DNA from 3 places in the Pseudomonas sp. FG29 genome. Region 3 is predicted to be linked to each of the others. Evidence: riboswitches for the same ligand, from Rfam matches in the RefSeq annotation. Region 3 holds a riboswitch; each other region holds the start of a gene.
The links. A riboswitch is a leader RNA that binds a small molecule or an ion and turns the genes downstream of it on or off. The one in region 3 is predicted to bind cobalamin.
Positions count from the first base shown of each region.

Region 1 (5,131 bases), on a different contig from region 3:
GAACTGGCAGCGGAGGTGTTCGCCACGGCCAGCCAGCGTGAGGTCGACGCCTTGGCCGTCGCACTGCGTGGTCCCGGTAGCGCGGCCGAGCGCTTGCGCCTGGGGCTCGAGCAGTTCGCGGCGCGGGCCTGGCAAAGCCGTCGTCTGGGCTTTGCCCTGATTGCCGAACCGGTCGACCCGGAAGTCGACGAGCAGCGCCTGCTCTATCGCGAAGCCTATGCCGAACTGTTCGTCGATCTGCTCGGCGAGGGCGTTCGTGCTGGCGAGTTTCGCATCGAGCAACTCGGCCTCACCGCCGCCTGCCTGGTCGGCGCCATCGCCGAAGCCTTGATCGGGCCGCTGTCGCCACCCGCCCGGGCGGCGCGCGAAGCCGGACATGTCGGCCTCACTCTGGATCAGGTCAGTGCCAGCCTTGCCACCTTCTGCCTGCGCGCCGTCGGCGCCGAGGACTCCACGCGATGAAACCCAGCCTGCACGCCGAAACTCATGATGTGTTCAACCAGGTGCCGAGCCTGGACGGCGCTAACCTCTATCGGCTCGACCTGCCATTGCAGGAGTGGACTCGTCGTTATGACGGGGCCTGGGCCGACGAGCGCCTGAGTGCCTACGGCGCATTGGCCGGTGGCACGCTGATGCAGGCCGGCTTTCTCGCTAACGAGAACAAACCGGTGTTCAAGAGTCATGATCGCTACGGTAACCGCATCGACCTGGTGGAGTTCCATCCGGCCTATCACGAACTGATGCGCACGGCGGTCGAGCATGGTCTGCCTTCGTTGCCCTGGGCCGATCCGCGTGCCGGCGCGCATGTCGCCCGTGCCGGCCTGACCTACCTGCACAGCCAGGCCGAGGCCGCCAGTGGCTGCCCGCTGACCATGACCTTTGCCGCCGTGCCGGCCATTCGTCTGCAGCCCAACGTGGCCGAACAGTGGCTGCCGAAGATCCTGTCCACCGAGTACGATCCGAGCAACCTGCCGATGGAGCAGAAAACCGGCGTCACCATCGGCATGGCCATGACCGAGAAGCAGGGCGGCACCGACGTGCGTGCCAACACCACCCGCGCCTACGCCATCGGTCTTGGCGGGCCGGGGCAGGGCTACGAGCTGGTCGGCCACAAATGGTTCTGCTCGGCGCCGATGTGCGACGCCTTCCTCACCCTGGCCTACACCGACAAGGGCCTGTCGTGCTTTCTGCTGCCGCGTCATCGTCCGGACGGCACGCGCAACCAGTTCTACATCCAGCGCCTGAAGAACAAGCTGGGCAACTGGGCCAACGCCTCCAGCGAGGTGGAATACCGTGGCGCCTTTGCCTGGATGCTCGGCGAGGAAGGGCGCGGCGTGCCGACCATCATCGAGATGGTGGCCATGACCCGCTTCGACTGCATGGTCGGCTCCAGCAGCCTGATGCGCCAGGCCCTGACCCAGGCCGCGCACCACTGCGCGCACCGTCAGGTGGGCGGCAAGCGGCTCGCCGACCAGCCACTGATGCAGAACGTGCTCGCCGACCTGGCGCTGGAGAGCGAAGCCGCGCTGGCGCTTTGCATGCGCATGGGCCGCGCGCTCGATCACCAGCATGATGCGCAGGAAGACAAGTTCGCCCGCCTGGTCACCGCCGTGGGCAAATACTGGATCTGCAAGCGCGCCCCGGAAATGATCTACGAGGCCAGCGAGTGCATGGGCGGTGCCGGTTACGTCGAGGAAACCATCCTGCCGCGCCTGTACCGCGAGGCGCCGGTCAACTCGATCTGGGAAGGCTCCGGCAACGTGCAATGCCTGGACGTGCTGCGTGCTCTGTCCAAGGAGCCGGGCGTTCTCGATGCACTGTTCGATGAGTTGGGCGATGGCCACGGCGATGCCCGCCTCAAGGCGCATATCCAGCGCCTTAAAGCCGATTTTGCCGATACCGCCGATATCCAGTACCGCGCCCGCCAACTCACCGAAGATATGGCCGTGGCCCTGCAGGCCAAGCTGCTGCTGGAGGCAGGCAACGCCACCGTCTCCGATGCCTTTATCGCCAGCCGCCTGGAAGGCCGTGGACGGGTCTACGGCACTCTGCCGCGAGGTGTCGACGTCGAGGCGTTGCTGGCGCGTAGCACGCCGAATCTGCTTTGATTCTTGAGCGATCTTTAACAAGGAACAGTTGGTGGATTTTTAGCGGCTGATTTTTCCCTTTGGGATAGTTGGTCGTACTAAACGTGCTCCCCGCGCCAACAGGGATGAGTCAAGCGTGCCAGCCCGGCGCGCTGTTTTTTAGCCCAGTAGGCGAGTAATCTGGCGGCCGATGGTTCTGCGTGCACGTACGTGACGCGGATGAAAAGGGAACAGGGTGCGGCGAGTCTCGCCAATGCCCTGGCTGCCCCCGCAACTGTAAGCGGCGAACGATGCCCTCATGCCACTGACTCCGGTCGGGAAGGCGGGCGAAGTGCCAAGCCGTGAGCCAGGAGACCTGCCATCGAATCCATCGATCCTCCAACTCGTCGCGCGGTGGGCGCGGCCAAGGAACTTGCATGCATATCGAACCCGGTGTCGTCGAAGGCGCCAAGATCTTCCTCAGCTACGCAACCGCAGTCGGTGCCTTCGGGCTGACCGCCAAACTGGCGCGCGATGCCATCCGCGACAACGGCGGGGCGACCGCCCTGGCGCTGCGCAGCCTGCTGACCACGGCGCTGGTGTTCTGCTTCTTCGAGGTATTGCCGCACCATGCGGTTGGCGTTTCCGAGGTGCACCTGATCCTCGGCTCCACCTTGCTCCTGCTGTTCGGCGCCGGTGCCACGGCCGTCGGTCTGGCCGCTGGCCTGCTGCTGCAAGGGCTGTTGTTCGCCCCATTCGACCTGCCGCAGTACGGCATGAACGTCACCACGTTGCTGGTGCCGCTGTGGGCCATCAGTGTGCTGGCCAAACGTATCGTTGCGCCCGGTACCGCCTACGTCGACCTGTCCTACAAGCAGGCGCTGGCGCTGTCGACCGCCTATCAGGGCGGCATTGTTGCCTGGGTCGGCTTCTGGGCCTTCTACGGCCATGGCTTTACCAGCGATAACCTGGCCGCGGTGGGCAGCTTCGGCCTGGCTTATATGAGCGTGATTCTGGTCGAGCCGCTGATCGACCTGGGGGGGCTGGCTGGTGCCAAGGCGCTGGCGCGTTTCAGCCGAGGCCCGCTGTTCAACGTGCGACTGCATCAGGCAGCCGTCTGATGCAAAGTGCGGCGGCCACTGGTTCGGTCGCCGCGCTATGTTTTGCCATGAGGTTACAGGCAAGATAGGGGCGTTCGTTCAGCCAGGAAGACGCCTGTGAAAGCCTGTTCCGATGATTTCATCGTTGCCCATACCCCTGAAGAGGCGGTCGACCGCCTTGCTGCGCTGCACCAGGAAGCCACCGGTGCCCTGAGCCACGCGCTCAAGCGTTACCTCAAGGAGCGCATCCGCCCGGATGCCAGCGAGCACTGCCTGTTCCGCTACCCCGAACTGCGCCTGACCTACCTGTGCCAGGGCGAGGTGCCGACCACCGTGCGCGCCTACGCCAAGGTGCAGATCCCAGGCACCTACGCGATCACCGTGACCCAGCCGGCGGCCTTCCGCAAATACCTGCTGGAGCAGCTGCGCCCATTGATGAACGACTTTACCGTGCGGGTGGAGGTCGGCCGCAGCCAGCAGAACATTCCCTACCCTTACGTGGTTGAGGGCGGCGATGAGCTGGCCGGCAGTGGCGTGACTGCCGCCGAGCTGGCGCGGGTGTTCCCCAGCACCGACCTGTCCGCCGCCACCGATGGCACCGCCGATGGCCTGTACGACTGGGAGAACATCGACCCGCTGCCGCTGGCGCTGTTCGACGCGGCGCGTACCGACTTCTCGCTCAAGCGCATCCAGCACTACACCGGCAGCGACTGGCGCCATGTGCAGCCCTGGATTCTGCTGACCAACTACCACCGTTACGTCGACCAGTTCATCCGCCATGGCCTGGATATGCTGGTGGGCGACTCGCGTTTCACCCGCATGGTGCTGCCCGGCAATGTGGTGATCGAGCGCGGCATGAACGAAGGCGAGATGCAGGCGATCATCGAGAACGTGGTCTGGCACCGCTACCAGATGCCGGCCTACCACCTGCAGGCCGAAGATGGCCATGGCGTGACGCTGGTGAACATCGGCGTCGGCCCGTCCAACGCCAAGAACATCACTGACCACCTGGCCGTGCTGCGCCCGCACTGCTGGTTGATGATCGGCCACTGTGGCGGCCTGCGTCAGTCGCAGACCATCGGCGATTACGTGCTGGCCCACGCCTACATGCGCCGCGACGGCATCCTCGACCGCGTGCTGCCACCGCACATCCCGCTGCCGGCGCTGGCCGAAGTGCAGCAGGCGCTGCAGGAGGCGGCCAAGCAGGTGACGGGCGAGCAGGGCGATGAGCTGAAGAAGCGCCTGCGCACCGGCACCGTACTGACCTATGACGATCGCAACTGGGAACTGCGCTGGGCCCAGGAACGCCCGCTGATCAACCTGTCGCGCGCGGTGGCGGTGGACATGGAAAGCGGCACCATTGCTGCGCAAGGCTATCGCCTGCGGGTGCCCTACGGCACGCTGCTGTGCGTGTCCGACAAACCCCTGCACAGCGAGATCAAGCTGCCCGGTGCGGCGGGCGCCTTCTACGAGCGCGCGGTGACCCAGCACCTGCATATCGGCATCGCCGCCCTAGAGCTGATGCGCAGCCAGCTCGACTCGCTGCACTCGCGCAAGCTGCGTAGCTTCGACGAGCCGCCGTTCCGTTGATAAGCAGGGCGTGGCCTGACGCACAGTCTGGCCACGCCCTGGCGGCGCTTGCCCGCGCTCTGCTTTAGACTCGCCTGCATCATGGACGAACGAGGCGATACACATGGAACAGGCACGTCTGCTGCTCACGGCGCTGTGGGAACCCTGCAGCTTCTTCAGTCTTTTCCTCTACACCGGCCTGGCCCTGTCGCTTGGTGCGGTTGCGGGTCTGTTGCTGGCGCTAAAGCTGCACCGATTGGGCTGGCTGGCGCGCAATAACCGCTGGCACCATTGGCTGCTCAAACTCTACTTTCTGCTGTTGCCGCTGGCCGGAGGGTTTCTCGGTTTCCAGGGCGGATTGCTGTATGGCAGCCAGCAGCAGATCAATCGCCATCT
Region 1 covers NZ_JBMDJU010000009.1:124,816-129,946, forward strand. Annotated here, with positions in the region: gene ACODS1_RS12140 (TetR/AcrR family transcriptional regulator) at 1-462, shown strand, start outside; gene ACODS1_RS12145 (acyl-CoA dehydrogenase family protein) at 459-2,108, shown strand; cobalamin riboswitch at 2,262-2,464, shown strand; gene ACODS1_RS12150 (energy-coupling factor ABC transporter permease) at 2,504-3,187, shown strand; gene amn (AMP nucleosidase) at 3,284-4,756, shown strand; gene ACODS1_RS12160 (hypothetical protein) at 4,860-5,131, shown strand, end outside.
Region 1: another riboswitch for cobalamin. It lies ahead of ACODS1_RS12150 (energy-coupling factor ABC transporter permease); the one in region 3 lies ahead of cobG (precorrin-3B synthase).

Region 2 (5,131 bases), on a different contig from region 3:
CAGCGTTGGGACTGTCCCACAGCGGCGCCTGCCTGCGCCAGCACTTGAGCGCCAGGGCGGTGCGCCCCAGCACTGCGTAGGTCAACGCCACCAGGCGCGCCGGAATGTAGTTGAGCACATCATCGATCTTCGCCGCCGCCCAGCCGAAGCGCTCGAAACGTTCGTTGCGGTAGCCCCACATGGCATCGAGGGTGTTGCTCAGGCGATAAAGCACGACGCCGGGCGCACCGGCGACGATGAACCAGAACAAGGCGGCGAACACCGCATCGGAGCCATTCTCCAGCACCGACTCGGTACCGGCGCGGGCCACCCCGGTGGCGTCCAACGCTGCCGTATTGCGGCTGACCATCCAGCCGACGCGCTCGCGCGCCAGTTGCAGATCGCCCAGGCGCAACGCCTGCGCCACCGGTTGCGCGTGCTCGTAGAGGCTGCGCAGGCCAAGGGCGAAGTACAGGGCAAAGATTTCCACCGCCCAGCTCAGCCCGCTGATATGCGCCAGCAGCCAGGTCAGCAGGGTCAGCGGCAACACCGCCAGGCACCAGGCAGTCACGCCATGGCTGCGCCAGCCGCCACCGGACGGGTTGAAACGTTGCTCCAGACGCTCGGCCAGACGCCCGAAGGCCACTAGCGGATGCGCACGGCGCGGCTCGCCCAACACGGCATCCAGTGCCACGCCGGCACAGGTGATCAGCGCCAGGCTCATCGTTCAGTCACCCTGCTCTCCCCATCGATTCTCGAACAGCAACTCGCTCAGTGGGCGCGGCGTGGCCCAGCCCTCTTCCACCAGCATGGGCTTCTCATAGAAGGCCTGCACCGGCCCCAGGCACAGCAGCGCCACCGGTTTGCTGCCTGCCGGCATGCCCAGCAACTCGGCCAGCGCCTCTGGGTCGAACAACGACACCCAGCCCAGCCCCAGCCCTTCGGCACGCGCGGCCAGCCACAGATTCTGAATGGCGCAGGCGACCGAGGCCATATCCATTTCCGGCAGCGTGCGTCGGCCGAAGATATGCGCTTCGCGCCCGTCCATCAGCGCCACGGCCAGCAGCTCGGCGCAGTCACGAATACCCTCGACCTTCAGGCGCATGAACGCGTCGCTGCGCTCGCCCAGGGCTTCGGCGGTACGCACCCGCTCGGCCTCCACCAACGCATGAGCCGCCTCACGCAGTTGCGGATCGCTGATACGCAAAAAGCGCCAGGGCTGCATCAACCCAACGCTGGGCGCGTGGTGCGCCGCTTCGAGCAGACGCGCCAGAACCTCGGGCGGCACCTCGCCACCGGCGAAATGACGCATATCGCGACGCTCGGCGATGGCGCGGTACACCGCCGCGCGCTCCTCGGGGCTGAACGCGTGCTCGCTCATGGGCGCAGCAGCGCGGCGGCCGCCTCCGGGTTGGACGGTAAATAGAAGTGGATGTAGCTGGCGGTCAGCCGGCCGAGACGATAGACCGCTTCGGCCACCGGCTTGCCGTTCGGGCAGCGACCGAGCGCCAGCGGTTCGAGCGGGCTGTCCAGGCGCGAATGATGGTAGCTATGCCCGCGCAGCTCGCCTTCCGGCAGCGTCACCGCCTGCAGAGCCAGCGCGGTCAGGCGCGGTTGCAAGGCGGCGCTGCCGACCAGCAGACCGAGCATGCGCCCGCTGGCTCCTTGTTTGTCCCGTAACTCGTCCAGCAGATAGAGCATGCCGCCACATTCGGCGAGCAACGGCTTGCCGGCCTGATGATGGGCATGGATCGCCGCCGCCATGGCCTGATTGGCTTCCAGCTCGGCCAGGTACAGCTCGGGATAGCCGCCGGGCAGGTAAAGGCTGTCCACCTCGGGCAGCTCGCTATCGGCCAGCGGCGAGAAGTAGCACAGCTCGGCGCCGAGCGCCTGCAGCAGGTCGAGGTTGGCCTGATACAGGAAGGCGAACGCGGCATCGCGCGCCACGCCGATGCGCACACCGTTCAACAGGGGCGCAGGCTCGTCGATCTGCGGCGCGGCAAAACTTACCGCCGGCGGCAGATCGACATCAGCACTGGCAGCCAGTGCATCGGCAGCAGCGTCCAGGCGCGCATCCAGATCCGTCAACTCGCCCGCCTGCACCAGGCCCAGATGGCGGCTGGGCAACTCCACTGCGGCGCTGCGCGGCAAGGCGCCGAACCAGCGAATGCTAGGCGGCAGGGCATCCCGCAGGATATCGCCATGGCGGCTACTAGCAACGCGGTTGCCGAGCACCCCGGCAAAGGGCAGATCCGGCTGGAAGGTGGCCAGGCCATGGGCCAGCGCACCGAAGGTCTGCGCCATCGCCGCACCATCGATAACCCCCAGCACCGGCACACCGAAGTGGCGCGCCAAGTCGGCGGCCGAGGGTTTGCCGTCGAACAGGCCCATCACCCCTTCGATCAGAATCAGATCGGCCTCGCCAGCGGCCTGCCACAGCAGACGACGGCTCTCCGCCTCGCCGACCATGGCCAGGTCGAGCTGATACACCGGCGCGCCGCTGGCACGGGCGTGGATCATCGGGTCGAGAAAGTCCGGGCCGCATTTGAACACCCGCACCTTGCGCCCCTGCCGGGTGTGCAGGCGCGCCAGCGCTGCGGTAACGGTGGTCTTGCCCTGGCCGGACGCCGGCGCGGCGATCAGCAGCGCCGGGCAGTGACGTGTCGTCATCAGAATTCGATGCCCTTTTGCGCCTTCACCCCGGATTTGAAGGCATGCTTGACCAGGCTCATCTCGGTAACCGTATCGGCCGCCTCGATCATCCCCGGCAAGGCGCCCCGGCCGGTCACCACCACGTGCTGCAGCAGTGGCCGAGCCTCGATATCGGCCAGCACCGCGTCCAGTTCGAGATAGCCGTGCTTGAGGGCGATGTTCAGCTCATCCAGCACCACCAGGCCAACGGATTCATCGCTGAGCAGGCGCCGGGCCACGGCCCAGGCCTCCTGCGCCTTGGCGATGTCGCGCTGGCGATCCTGGGTTTCCCAGGTGAAGCCCTCGCCCATCACGTGATAGCTGACTTCCTCGGGGAAGCGGCGAAAGAAGGTTTCTTCGCCGGTGCTGGCCGCGCCCTTGATGAACTGCACCACACCAACCTTGATGCCGTGACCGAGGGCGCGCGCGACCATACCGAAGGCGCTGCTGCTCTTGCCCTTGCCATTGCCGCTATGCACCAGCAACAGGCCATATTCATCCTGGGCCTGGGCAATCTTCTCGTCGATCAGGGCTTTCTTGCGCTGCATGCGCGCCTTGTGGCGGGCATCGCGTTCGGCGGATTCGCTCATGCTGTGTTCCCGTACATCAGGCGCCGGCACCGTCATTCGAAGGTGCGACGATGGTGAGGAAGCATGCGAGTGCACGCGACGTCTCCAGGCGCTGGTGGCTGGTCAGGCAGGCGGAAGACGCAAACACGAACGCCCCGGTTGAACCGGGGCGTAAGCCGGACAGCGCCCTCCGCGATGCCATGAAACTGCGACAGGCCGGTCTCCGGGCTCGTGAGCGACGCCAATGGCGCCCCGCCGCGCCTTCCCGTGCCTTGCACAGTGGCCTGAAGCGGCGTTTGACTCACCTACCGTTGCGGGGGCAGCGCCGGCATGCGCACCGGCTTCCCTGTTTCACCCCTCGGTCGCCGGTTACAGCGACGCGGGGCACCTGAAGCAAGGCGCGCAGGGTAGAGGCTGGCAGGGCTGCGCGTCAATCTTCGGCGCTGCGCCGTCTCCGCCCATGCACCCGGATTAATGGCACAATGCGCCCTCGCGCCTAAACTAATGCCCATAACCGAACTCAAAGCCTGCGCGCGACGGCAGATTCCGCTCGCACCAAATCCTGAACCCCTATTCGCGCCACCCATTTTCACGAACGTGGAGTCCCAATGCTGTTCACGTTTGCCTTCAACGGGTCGCATTCACCTCTTGCGCAAGCCTGCTTGCCACTGCTGCGGCTCGCCTGTACGCACACGCATGCCTCCACGGCGCTCGTGCTGGAGAAAGCTCCGCATCAGGCTCACGTCGTCGCGTTCAGCGGACAGCCACTTGCCGATACGCCCGCCCAGCACCCAGGGCAGTGGCCCGAAACCGCACGACATCTCGTAGATCGGCAAGCGATCGCCCGTCAGCTCGGGATGGATCCGCCAGATTCCGTGCAGGCCCTGAGCCTGCTCCCGCTGGCGGCCGGCAAGGCTTTGCTGTGCCTTTTCCACGAGCGCGCGCAAACGCCCGATGGCAGCGAGGCACTGAGCGATATCGTCAGCAGCCTCGACACGCTGCTGACAATCACCTGGGAACAGCAAGCCCTGATGCGCCGGGAACAACGCATGGCGCTCGCCATCGACGGCAGTAACACCGGCATCTGGGATCGCGACCTGAACAAGGATCGCATTCACTACTCGCCACGCTGGAAGGCGTTGATCGGCTATGCCGAGCATGAAATCGGCGACGACATTCACGACAGCTACAAACGCATCCATCCGGACGATCTCGCCCGCGTTCAGGCCACCATAATCGACCACCTGGAACAACGTACCGAAGCCTACGAGGTCGAGCACCGCATCCGTCACCGCGACGGTCATTACCTCTGGGTGCGCAGCCGTGGCAAGGTGGTGGAACGCGACCGCAGCGGCAAGGCACTGCGCATGGTCGGCACCACGACCGACATCAGCGCGCTGCGCAACATGGCCGAGCAGCTCGAGCAGACGGCCGAACTGATGAGCGCACTGAGCAATGAAATCCCCGGCATGGTCTTCCAGTTCCATGCCCAGGCAGATGGCAGCGGCCAGTTCACCTACATCAGCGCCGGTTCACAGGAGATTTACGGTGTCTCCCCGGCCGAGTTGCAGGCCAACCCGCAGCGCCTGCGGCAATTGCTGCACCCGGATGATCTTGGGCTTTACATGGGATCGCTGGAAAGCGCGACCCGCAACCTCACGCCCTGGCGCCTGGAATATCGGGTCTGCCGCAGCGATGGCAGCCATACCTGGTGCCAAGGCGCGGCCAGACCGACTCCCCAGGACGACGGCAGCGTGCTCTGGCATGGCTTCATCACCGACATCACCGAACGCAAGAACTTCGAGGTCGAGCTCAATGTTCTGGCAACGACGGACTCGCTGACCCAACTCTCCAACCGCCGCCATTTCATCCGTCAGCTCGACGCGGAACTG
Region 2 covers NZ_JBMDJU010000014.1:23,497-28,627, reverse strand. Annotated here, with positions in the region: gene cbiB (adenosylcobinamide-phosphate synthase CbiB) at 1-703, opposite strand, end outside; gene bluB (5,6-dimethylbenzimidazole synthase) at 707-1,360, opposite strand; gene ACODS1_RS15255 (cobyrinic acid a,c-diamide synthase CobB) at 1,357-2,649, opposite strand; gene cobO (cob(I)yrinic acid a,c-diamide adenosyltransferase) at 2,649-3,260, opposite strand; cobalamin riboswitch at 3,437-3,646, opposite strand; gene ACODS1_RS15245 (sensor domain-containing diguanylate cyclase) at 4,115-5,131, shown strand, end outside.
Region 2: another riboswitch for cobalamin. It lies ahead of cobO (cob(I)yrinic acid a,c-diamide adenosyltransferase); the one in region 3 lies ahead of cobG (precorrin-3B synthase).

Region 3 (5,131 bases):
CGAGCTTGCGCAGCACGCGGCGTACCTTGTCGAAGTTGCGCCCGAGTTTCATCACCACCGCCGCTTCGGCGTCGCGCAGGCGTTGTTCCAGTTCGTCTTCCGGCAGCACGCCGGAGAGCACGCTCAAGCTCTGGTTGCGGTACACCAGTGGCGTGCCGAGCACCGAGGCGCATCCGAGCATCGAGCAGACGCCGGGCACCACCTCCACCTCGTAGCGCTCGGCCAGGCGGTCGTGCAGGTACATGTAGGAGCCGTAGAAGAACGGGTCGCCCTCGCAGATCACCGCCACGTCCTGGCCGGCATCGAGCAACTGGGCGATCTGCTCGGCGCAGGTGTCGTAGAAGTCGGCGATCACATCTTCGTAGGACAGCGGCGGGGCGAGTTTCTCGGTGGTTACCGGATAGACCAATGGCAGACGCTGCTGGGCATCGCTCAGGTGCGCCTCGATGATGCCGAAGGCATTACCACCGTGGCCGGCGTTATGCTTGGCCTTGGCTACGAAATAGGCCACCACGGGGGCGGATTTGAGCAGGCGCAGGGCCTTGAGGGTGAGCAGCTCGGGGTCGCCAGGGCCGACGCCGAGGCCGAGCAGACGGCCAGCCATCATTCCACCTCCGAGGCGAGGGCGTTGACCGCTGCCACCGCCATTGCGCTGCCGCCACGGCGGCCACGCACGATCACGTAGGGCACGCCACGGCTGTCTGCGGCCAGCGCATCCTTGGATTCCGCCGCGCCGATAAAGCCCACCGGCATGCCGATGATCAATGCCGGCTTGGGTGCCCCGGCATCGAGCATTTCCAGCAGGTAGAACAGGGCGGTGGGCGCGTTGCCGATCACCACCACGCTGCCCTCCAGATGCTCGCGCCAATGCTCCAGAGCCACCGCCGAGCGGGTGTTGCCGACTTCGCGGGCCAGCTCCGGTACGCCGGCGTCGTGCAGGGTGCAGATCACCTCGTTGTTCGCCGGCAGGCGCGGGCGGGTGATGCCCTCGGCGACCATGCGCGCATCGCAGAGAATCGGCGCACCAGCCAGCAGCGCTGCTCGGCCAGCGGCGCCGGCACCGGGTGAGAAGCGCAGATCCTCGACCACGTCGACCATGCCGCAGGCGTGGATCACCCGCACGGCGAGTTTTTCCAGGTCGGCTGGGATGCCGTCGAGGTTGGCCTCGGCGCGGATGGTGGCGAAGGAGCGGCGGTAGATTTCCTGGCCGTCGCGGATGTAATCAAGCATCGGGTTTTCCTGCGGGGTGTTGGCGGGCGAACCAGGCGCCGGCCTCGTCGATGGTCATGGCCGGCACCAGCAGACGGCCGAAACCGGGCGCCTCGGGCGTGCGTTGATAGAGCTGGTAGTGGTCGGGCGTGCTGGCCAAAAGGGTGTAGGGCTGCACGCGAGCGCTGGCGCAACTGCGCGGACAGGCGCTTAAGTGCAACTGTGGGCGCGCGCCGTTTGCGCGCAGCAGCTCGGCCAGATGCAGGGCGTGGTGCTTGCTGTCGGCCAGGCCGCGCGCGCACGCCGCCGAGCCGGTGCAGGCAACCAGGCCGAGAAGCGGTTCGTCGAGCTGGGTCAGAAGGCCCAGTTCGCTCAGTGCGGCCAGTAATTCGTCAGCCCTTTCCTTCGCCACGTTGCCCAGCAGCACGCCCTGCCAGGGTGTCAGGTGCAGCTCGCTGTCGCCCAATCGCTCGCTGAGCTCTGCGAGCGTCAGCAGCTGTTCGGCATGCAGACGGCCCAACTGCGCACCGGCCACCACCATGCACAGGCCGTTCTGCGCCTGTGGATAAATTCCTGCCGGCGCACTCTGGTGAACAACGGCGGGCTGCCGAGGGTTAGCAGCAGGCTGCAGGGCAAAGGCCAGCCGTGCCTGCAATTGCTGCAGCAGCTCGCTGGGCGTGATCTGCGCCAGCAAATGGCGCATGCGGGATTGTTCTGGCGTGGCGCGTTCGAGGAACAACAGCAGGAGTTCGCGTACCACATCGAGCGCTTGTGACGCTTCGATGCGCACCAGCGGCGTGTCGCCGGGGCAGCCAGCCAGGCCCAGCAGCAAGTGCTGCTTGTCCTCGGCGGCCAGCCACAGGTCGTGCGGGTGTTCGCGCATGGCCAGGGCTTCGCCGCCGTCCAGTTGCAGGGCGAACTTGGGTGACAGGGCATGTAGCGCCGGGGTGTCCTGCAACAGGTCGAGCAATTGGCTGGCCAGCGGCCGCACATCCATCCGCGCCTGCGGGTCGAGGCCGGCGGCTGGGCTGAGCATCAGGTTGCGCACGTCATCGGCGGCGGCTACGCGCGGGCCGAGCCCGGCAGCGAGCAGGGCATCGATCAGCGGTGCTTCCTGGCCGGGTAGCACGCCACGAATCTGCAGGTTGCTGCGGTTGGTCAGCTCCAGTACGCCGCTGGCCTTGTGCAGCGCGGCCTCGGCAATCGCCCGCGCCTGGGTGCTGCGCAGCACGCCGCCGGGCAGTTTGACCCGGCAGATGCCGCCGTCCAGCGCAGGCACGATGCGCAGCAGGCCGGGGCAGGCGGAAGGGCGGACGGATGCGGGCAAAGGATCACCTGTGGATAACGACGCGGCGACCAAACCAGCGAAATCCTCAAGGGATTCCATGGCATCGGTACACCCCGCCCGATGTTGGCACTCGCGACCAGCGTTCGTCGGCAGGTCTCCTGGCTGACAGGTCTTGGTCTGTTGCGGCCTTCCCGGACATCCAGTGGCGTGGGTGCAGCAGACTCGCTGTTTACAGTTGCGGGGGCAGCCACGGTTTAGCCGTGTTCCCTCTTAGGCCCGTTGCGGAGTCGTATCGACTCAAGGGCACCGACGAAGCCTGTATTATGCCCGCTTTGCCCGGAGCGCGGACAGGCGCTCTGTCGGGCCCGTGCGAGGACATTGGATGAAACCCTGGTTGACCCTGGTCGGCATCGGCGAAGACGGCTACTCCGGTCTCGGCAAGGCCGCGCGCCGCGCCCTTCTGGCGGCGACTCGCATCGTCGGCGCGCCACGGCAACTGGCGCTGCTGCCGCCGTGCATCAGTGGCGAGCGGGAAACCTGGCCGAGCCCCTTCGACCTGCAACCACTGCTGGCGCGGCGTGGGGAGGCGGTGTGCGTGCTGGCCAGTGGTGACCCGATGTTCTATGGCGTCGGTGCCAGCCTGGCGCGCCAGGTTGCCGCCGACGAGCTGCTGGTTTTACCCGCGCCGTCCTCGGTGTCCCTGGCGGCCGCGCGTCTGGGTTGGCCGTTGCAGGAGGTTGAGGTCGTTTCGCTGGTGGGGCGGCCGCTGGCCATGCTCCACGGCAAACTTTTTCCCGGCATGCGCCTGCTGGTATTGAGCGCCGATGGCGACACGCCCGCTCAGGTCGCCGAAGCCCTGCGTGCCCGTGGTTTCGGCGCCAGTCGTCTGACCCTGCTGGAGCACCTTGGTGGCCCTGATGAGCGCCGCCTCGATGGCCAGGCCGCAAGCTGGAACCTGCCGCGTGGCGCCGATCTCAACCTGCTGGCCGTGGAATGTCTGGCCGATGCCGGGGCGCAATTGTTGCCACCGACCTGTGGCCTGCCCGATGACGCCTATCGCCACGATGGTCAACTGACCAAGCGTGACGTCCGCGCCGTCACCCTAGCACGCCTGGCGCCGCTGCCTGGCGAGCTGCTGTGGGATGTCGGCGCCGGTTGCGGCTCCATCGGCATCGAGTGGATGCGTGCGCACCCGGCTTGCCGCGCTATCGCCATCGAGGCCAACGAGGGGCGCCAGGAGCATATCCGCCATAACCGTGATGCCCTCGGTGTGCCGGCCCTGCAACTGGTCGCGGGGCATGCGCCCGAGGCGCTGGTGGGGCTGCCCGCGCCGGACGCGATCTTTATCGGTGGCGGCGTCACCGTGCCCGGTGTGCTGGATGACTGCTGGGCTGCGCTCAAGCCGGGCGGGCGTCTGCTGGCCAATGCCGTGACCCTTCAGAGTGAGGCGGCGCTGGTAAGTTTTCGCGAGCAGCACGGCGGTGAGCTGTTGCGTCTGACCGTGGCCCAGGCGCAGCCGCTGGGTGGTTTCGACACCTGGCGTGCGGCGCTGCCGATCACCCTGCTGACGGTGCGCAAGCCATGAGTGCGCGGATCCTGCTGCTCGGCGGCACCACCGAGGCGCTGCGCCTGGCGCGCCGGCTGGGGCCGGAGACGGTCTACAGCCTGGCCGGTCTGGGACGCGTGCCGGACGACCTGGCCTGCCGTGTGCGCGTCGGCGGTTTCGGTGGTGCCGAAGGACTGGTCGCCTTTATCGCCAGCGAAGGCATCGAACTGCTGCTGGATCTGACCCACCCCTACGCCGCGCAGATCAGCCATAACGCCGCCCGTGCCGCCGAAATCGCCGGCGTGCCCTGCTGGGCGCTGCGTCGACCCGGCTGGCAGCCAGGCGTGGAGGATGACTGGCGCGAGGTGGACGGCTGGGATGAACTGACCCGCGCATTGGCGCCATTCGAACGGCCCTTCTTCACCTCCGGACGCGAGCCGCTGGCGCATCTGCATGAGATTCCTGAGCACCAGCACTGGACGGTGCGCTGCCTGCAGGCCGAGCTGGCACCGCCGCGCGCCGAGATCATCGGCGCGCGCGGGCCGTTCTCCCTGGACGAGGAGCGTGCACTGTTCGCCCGCATCCGCTGCGACGTGCTGATCAGCAAGAACAGCGGCAGCGCGTCCACCGAGCCGAAGCTGCAGGTGGCGCGTGAGTTGGGCCTGCCGGTGCTGCTGTTGCGTCGTCCCGAATTGCCGGTGGTGACGCGCGAGTTTGCGGAGTTGGACGCCCTCTGCGATGCGCTGCCCCTGTAGGGCGGGTGAAACCCGCCAACGTCAGCCCGGCGGGTTACACCCGCCCTACGCTTGACGCCACGCCGCCTGCCATTGCCAGTGGTGACGCGCGAGTTCACCGAGTTGGATGCCTGGGGCGAAGCGCTGCTTCTGTAGGGCGGGTGAAACCCGCCAATGTCGGTCTAGCGGGTTGCACCCGCCCTACGCTTGCCGTTGCGCTGCTAGACTGCCGCCCCGTTTTGGAGACTGTCATGAGCCAAGCCCCTTACGCGCGCATCCTGTTTATCGGCCCCGGCCTGGGGCGTGGTGCATCGTCCGAGCGCCTGCAGCAGCGTATCGAAACGCTGCTGGGCG
Region 3 covers NZ_JBMDJU010000005.1:26,409-31,539, reverse strand. Annotated here, with positions in the region: gene ACODS1_RS07920 (precorrin-2 C(20)-methyltransferase) at 1-607, opposite strand, end outside; gene ACODS1_RS07915 (precorrin-8X methylmutase) at 604-1,230, opposite strand; gene cobG (precorrin-3B synthase) at 1,223-2,536, opposite strand; cobalamin riboswitch at 2,629-2,823, opposite strand; gene cbiE (precorrin-6y C5,15-methyltransferase (decarboxylating) subunit CbiE) at 2,880-4,082, shown strand; gene ACODS1_RS07900 (cobalt-precorrin-6A reductase) at 4,079-4,798, shown strand; gene ACODS1_RS07895 ((2Fe-2S) ferredoxin domain-containing protein) at 5,029-5,131, shown strand, end outside.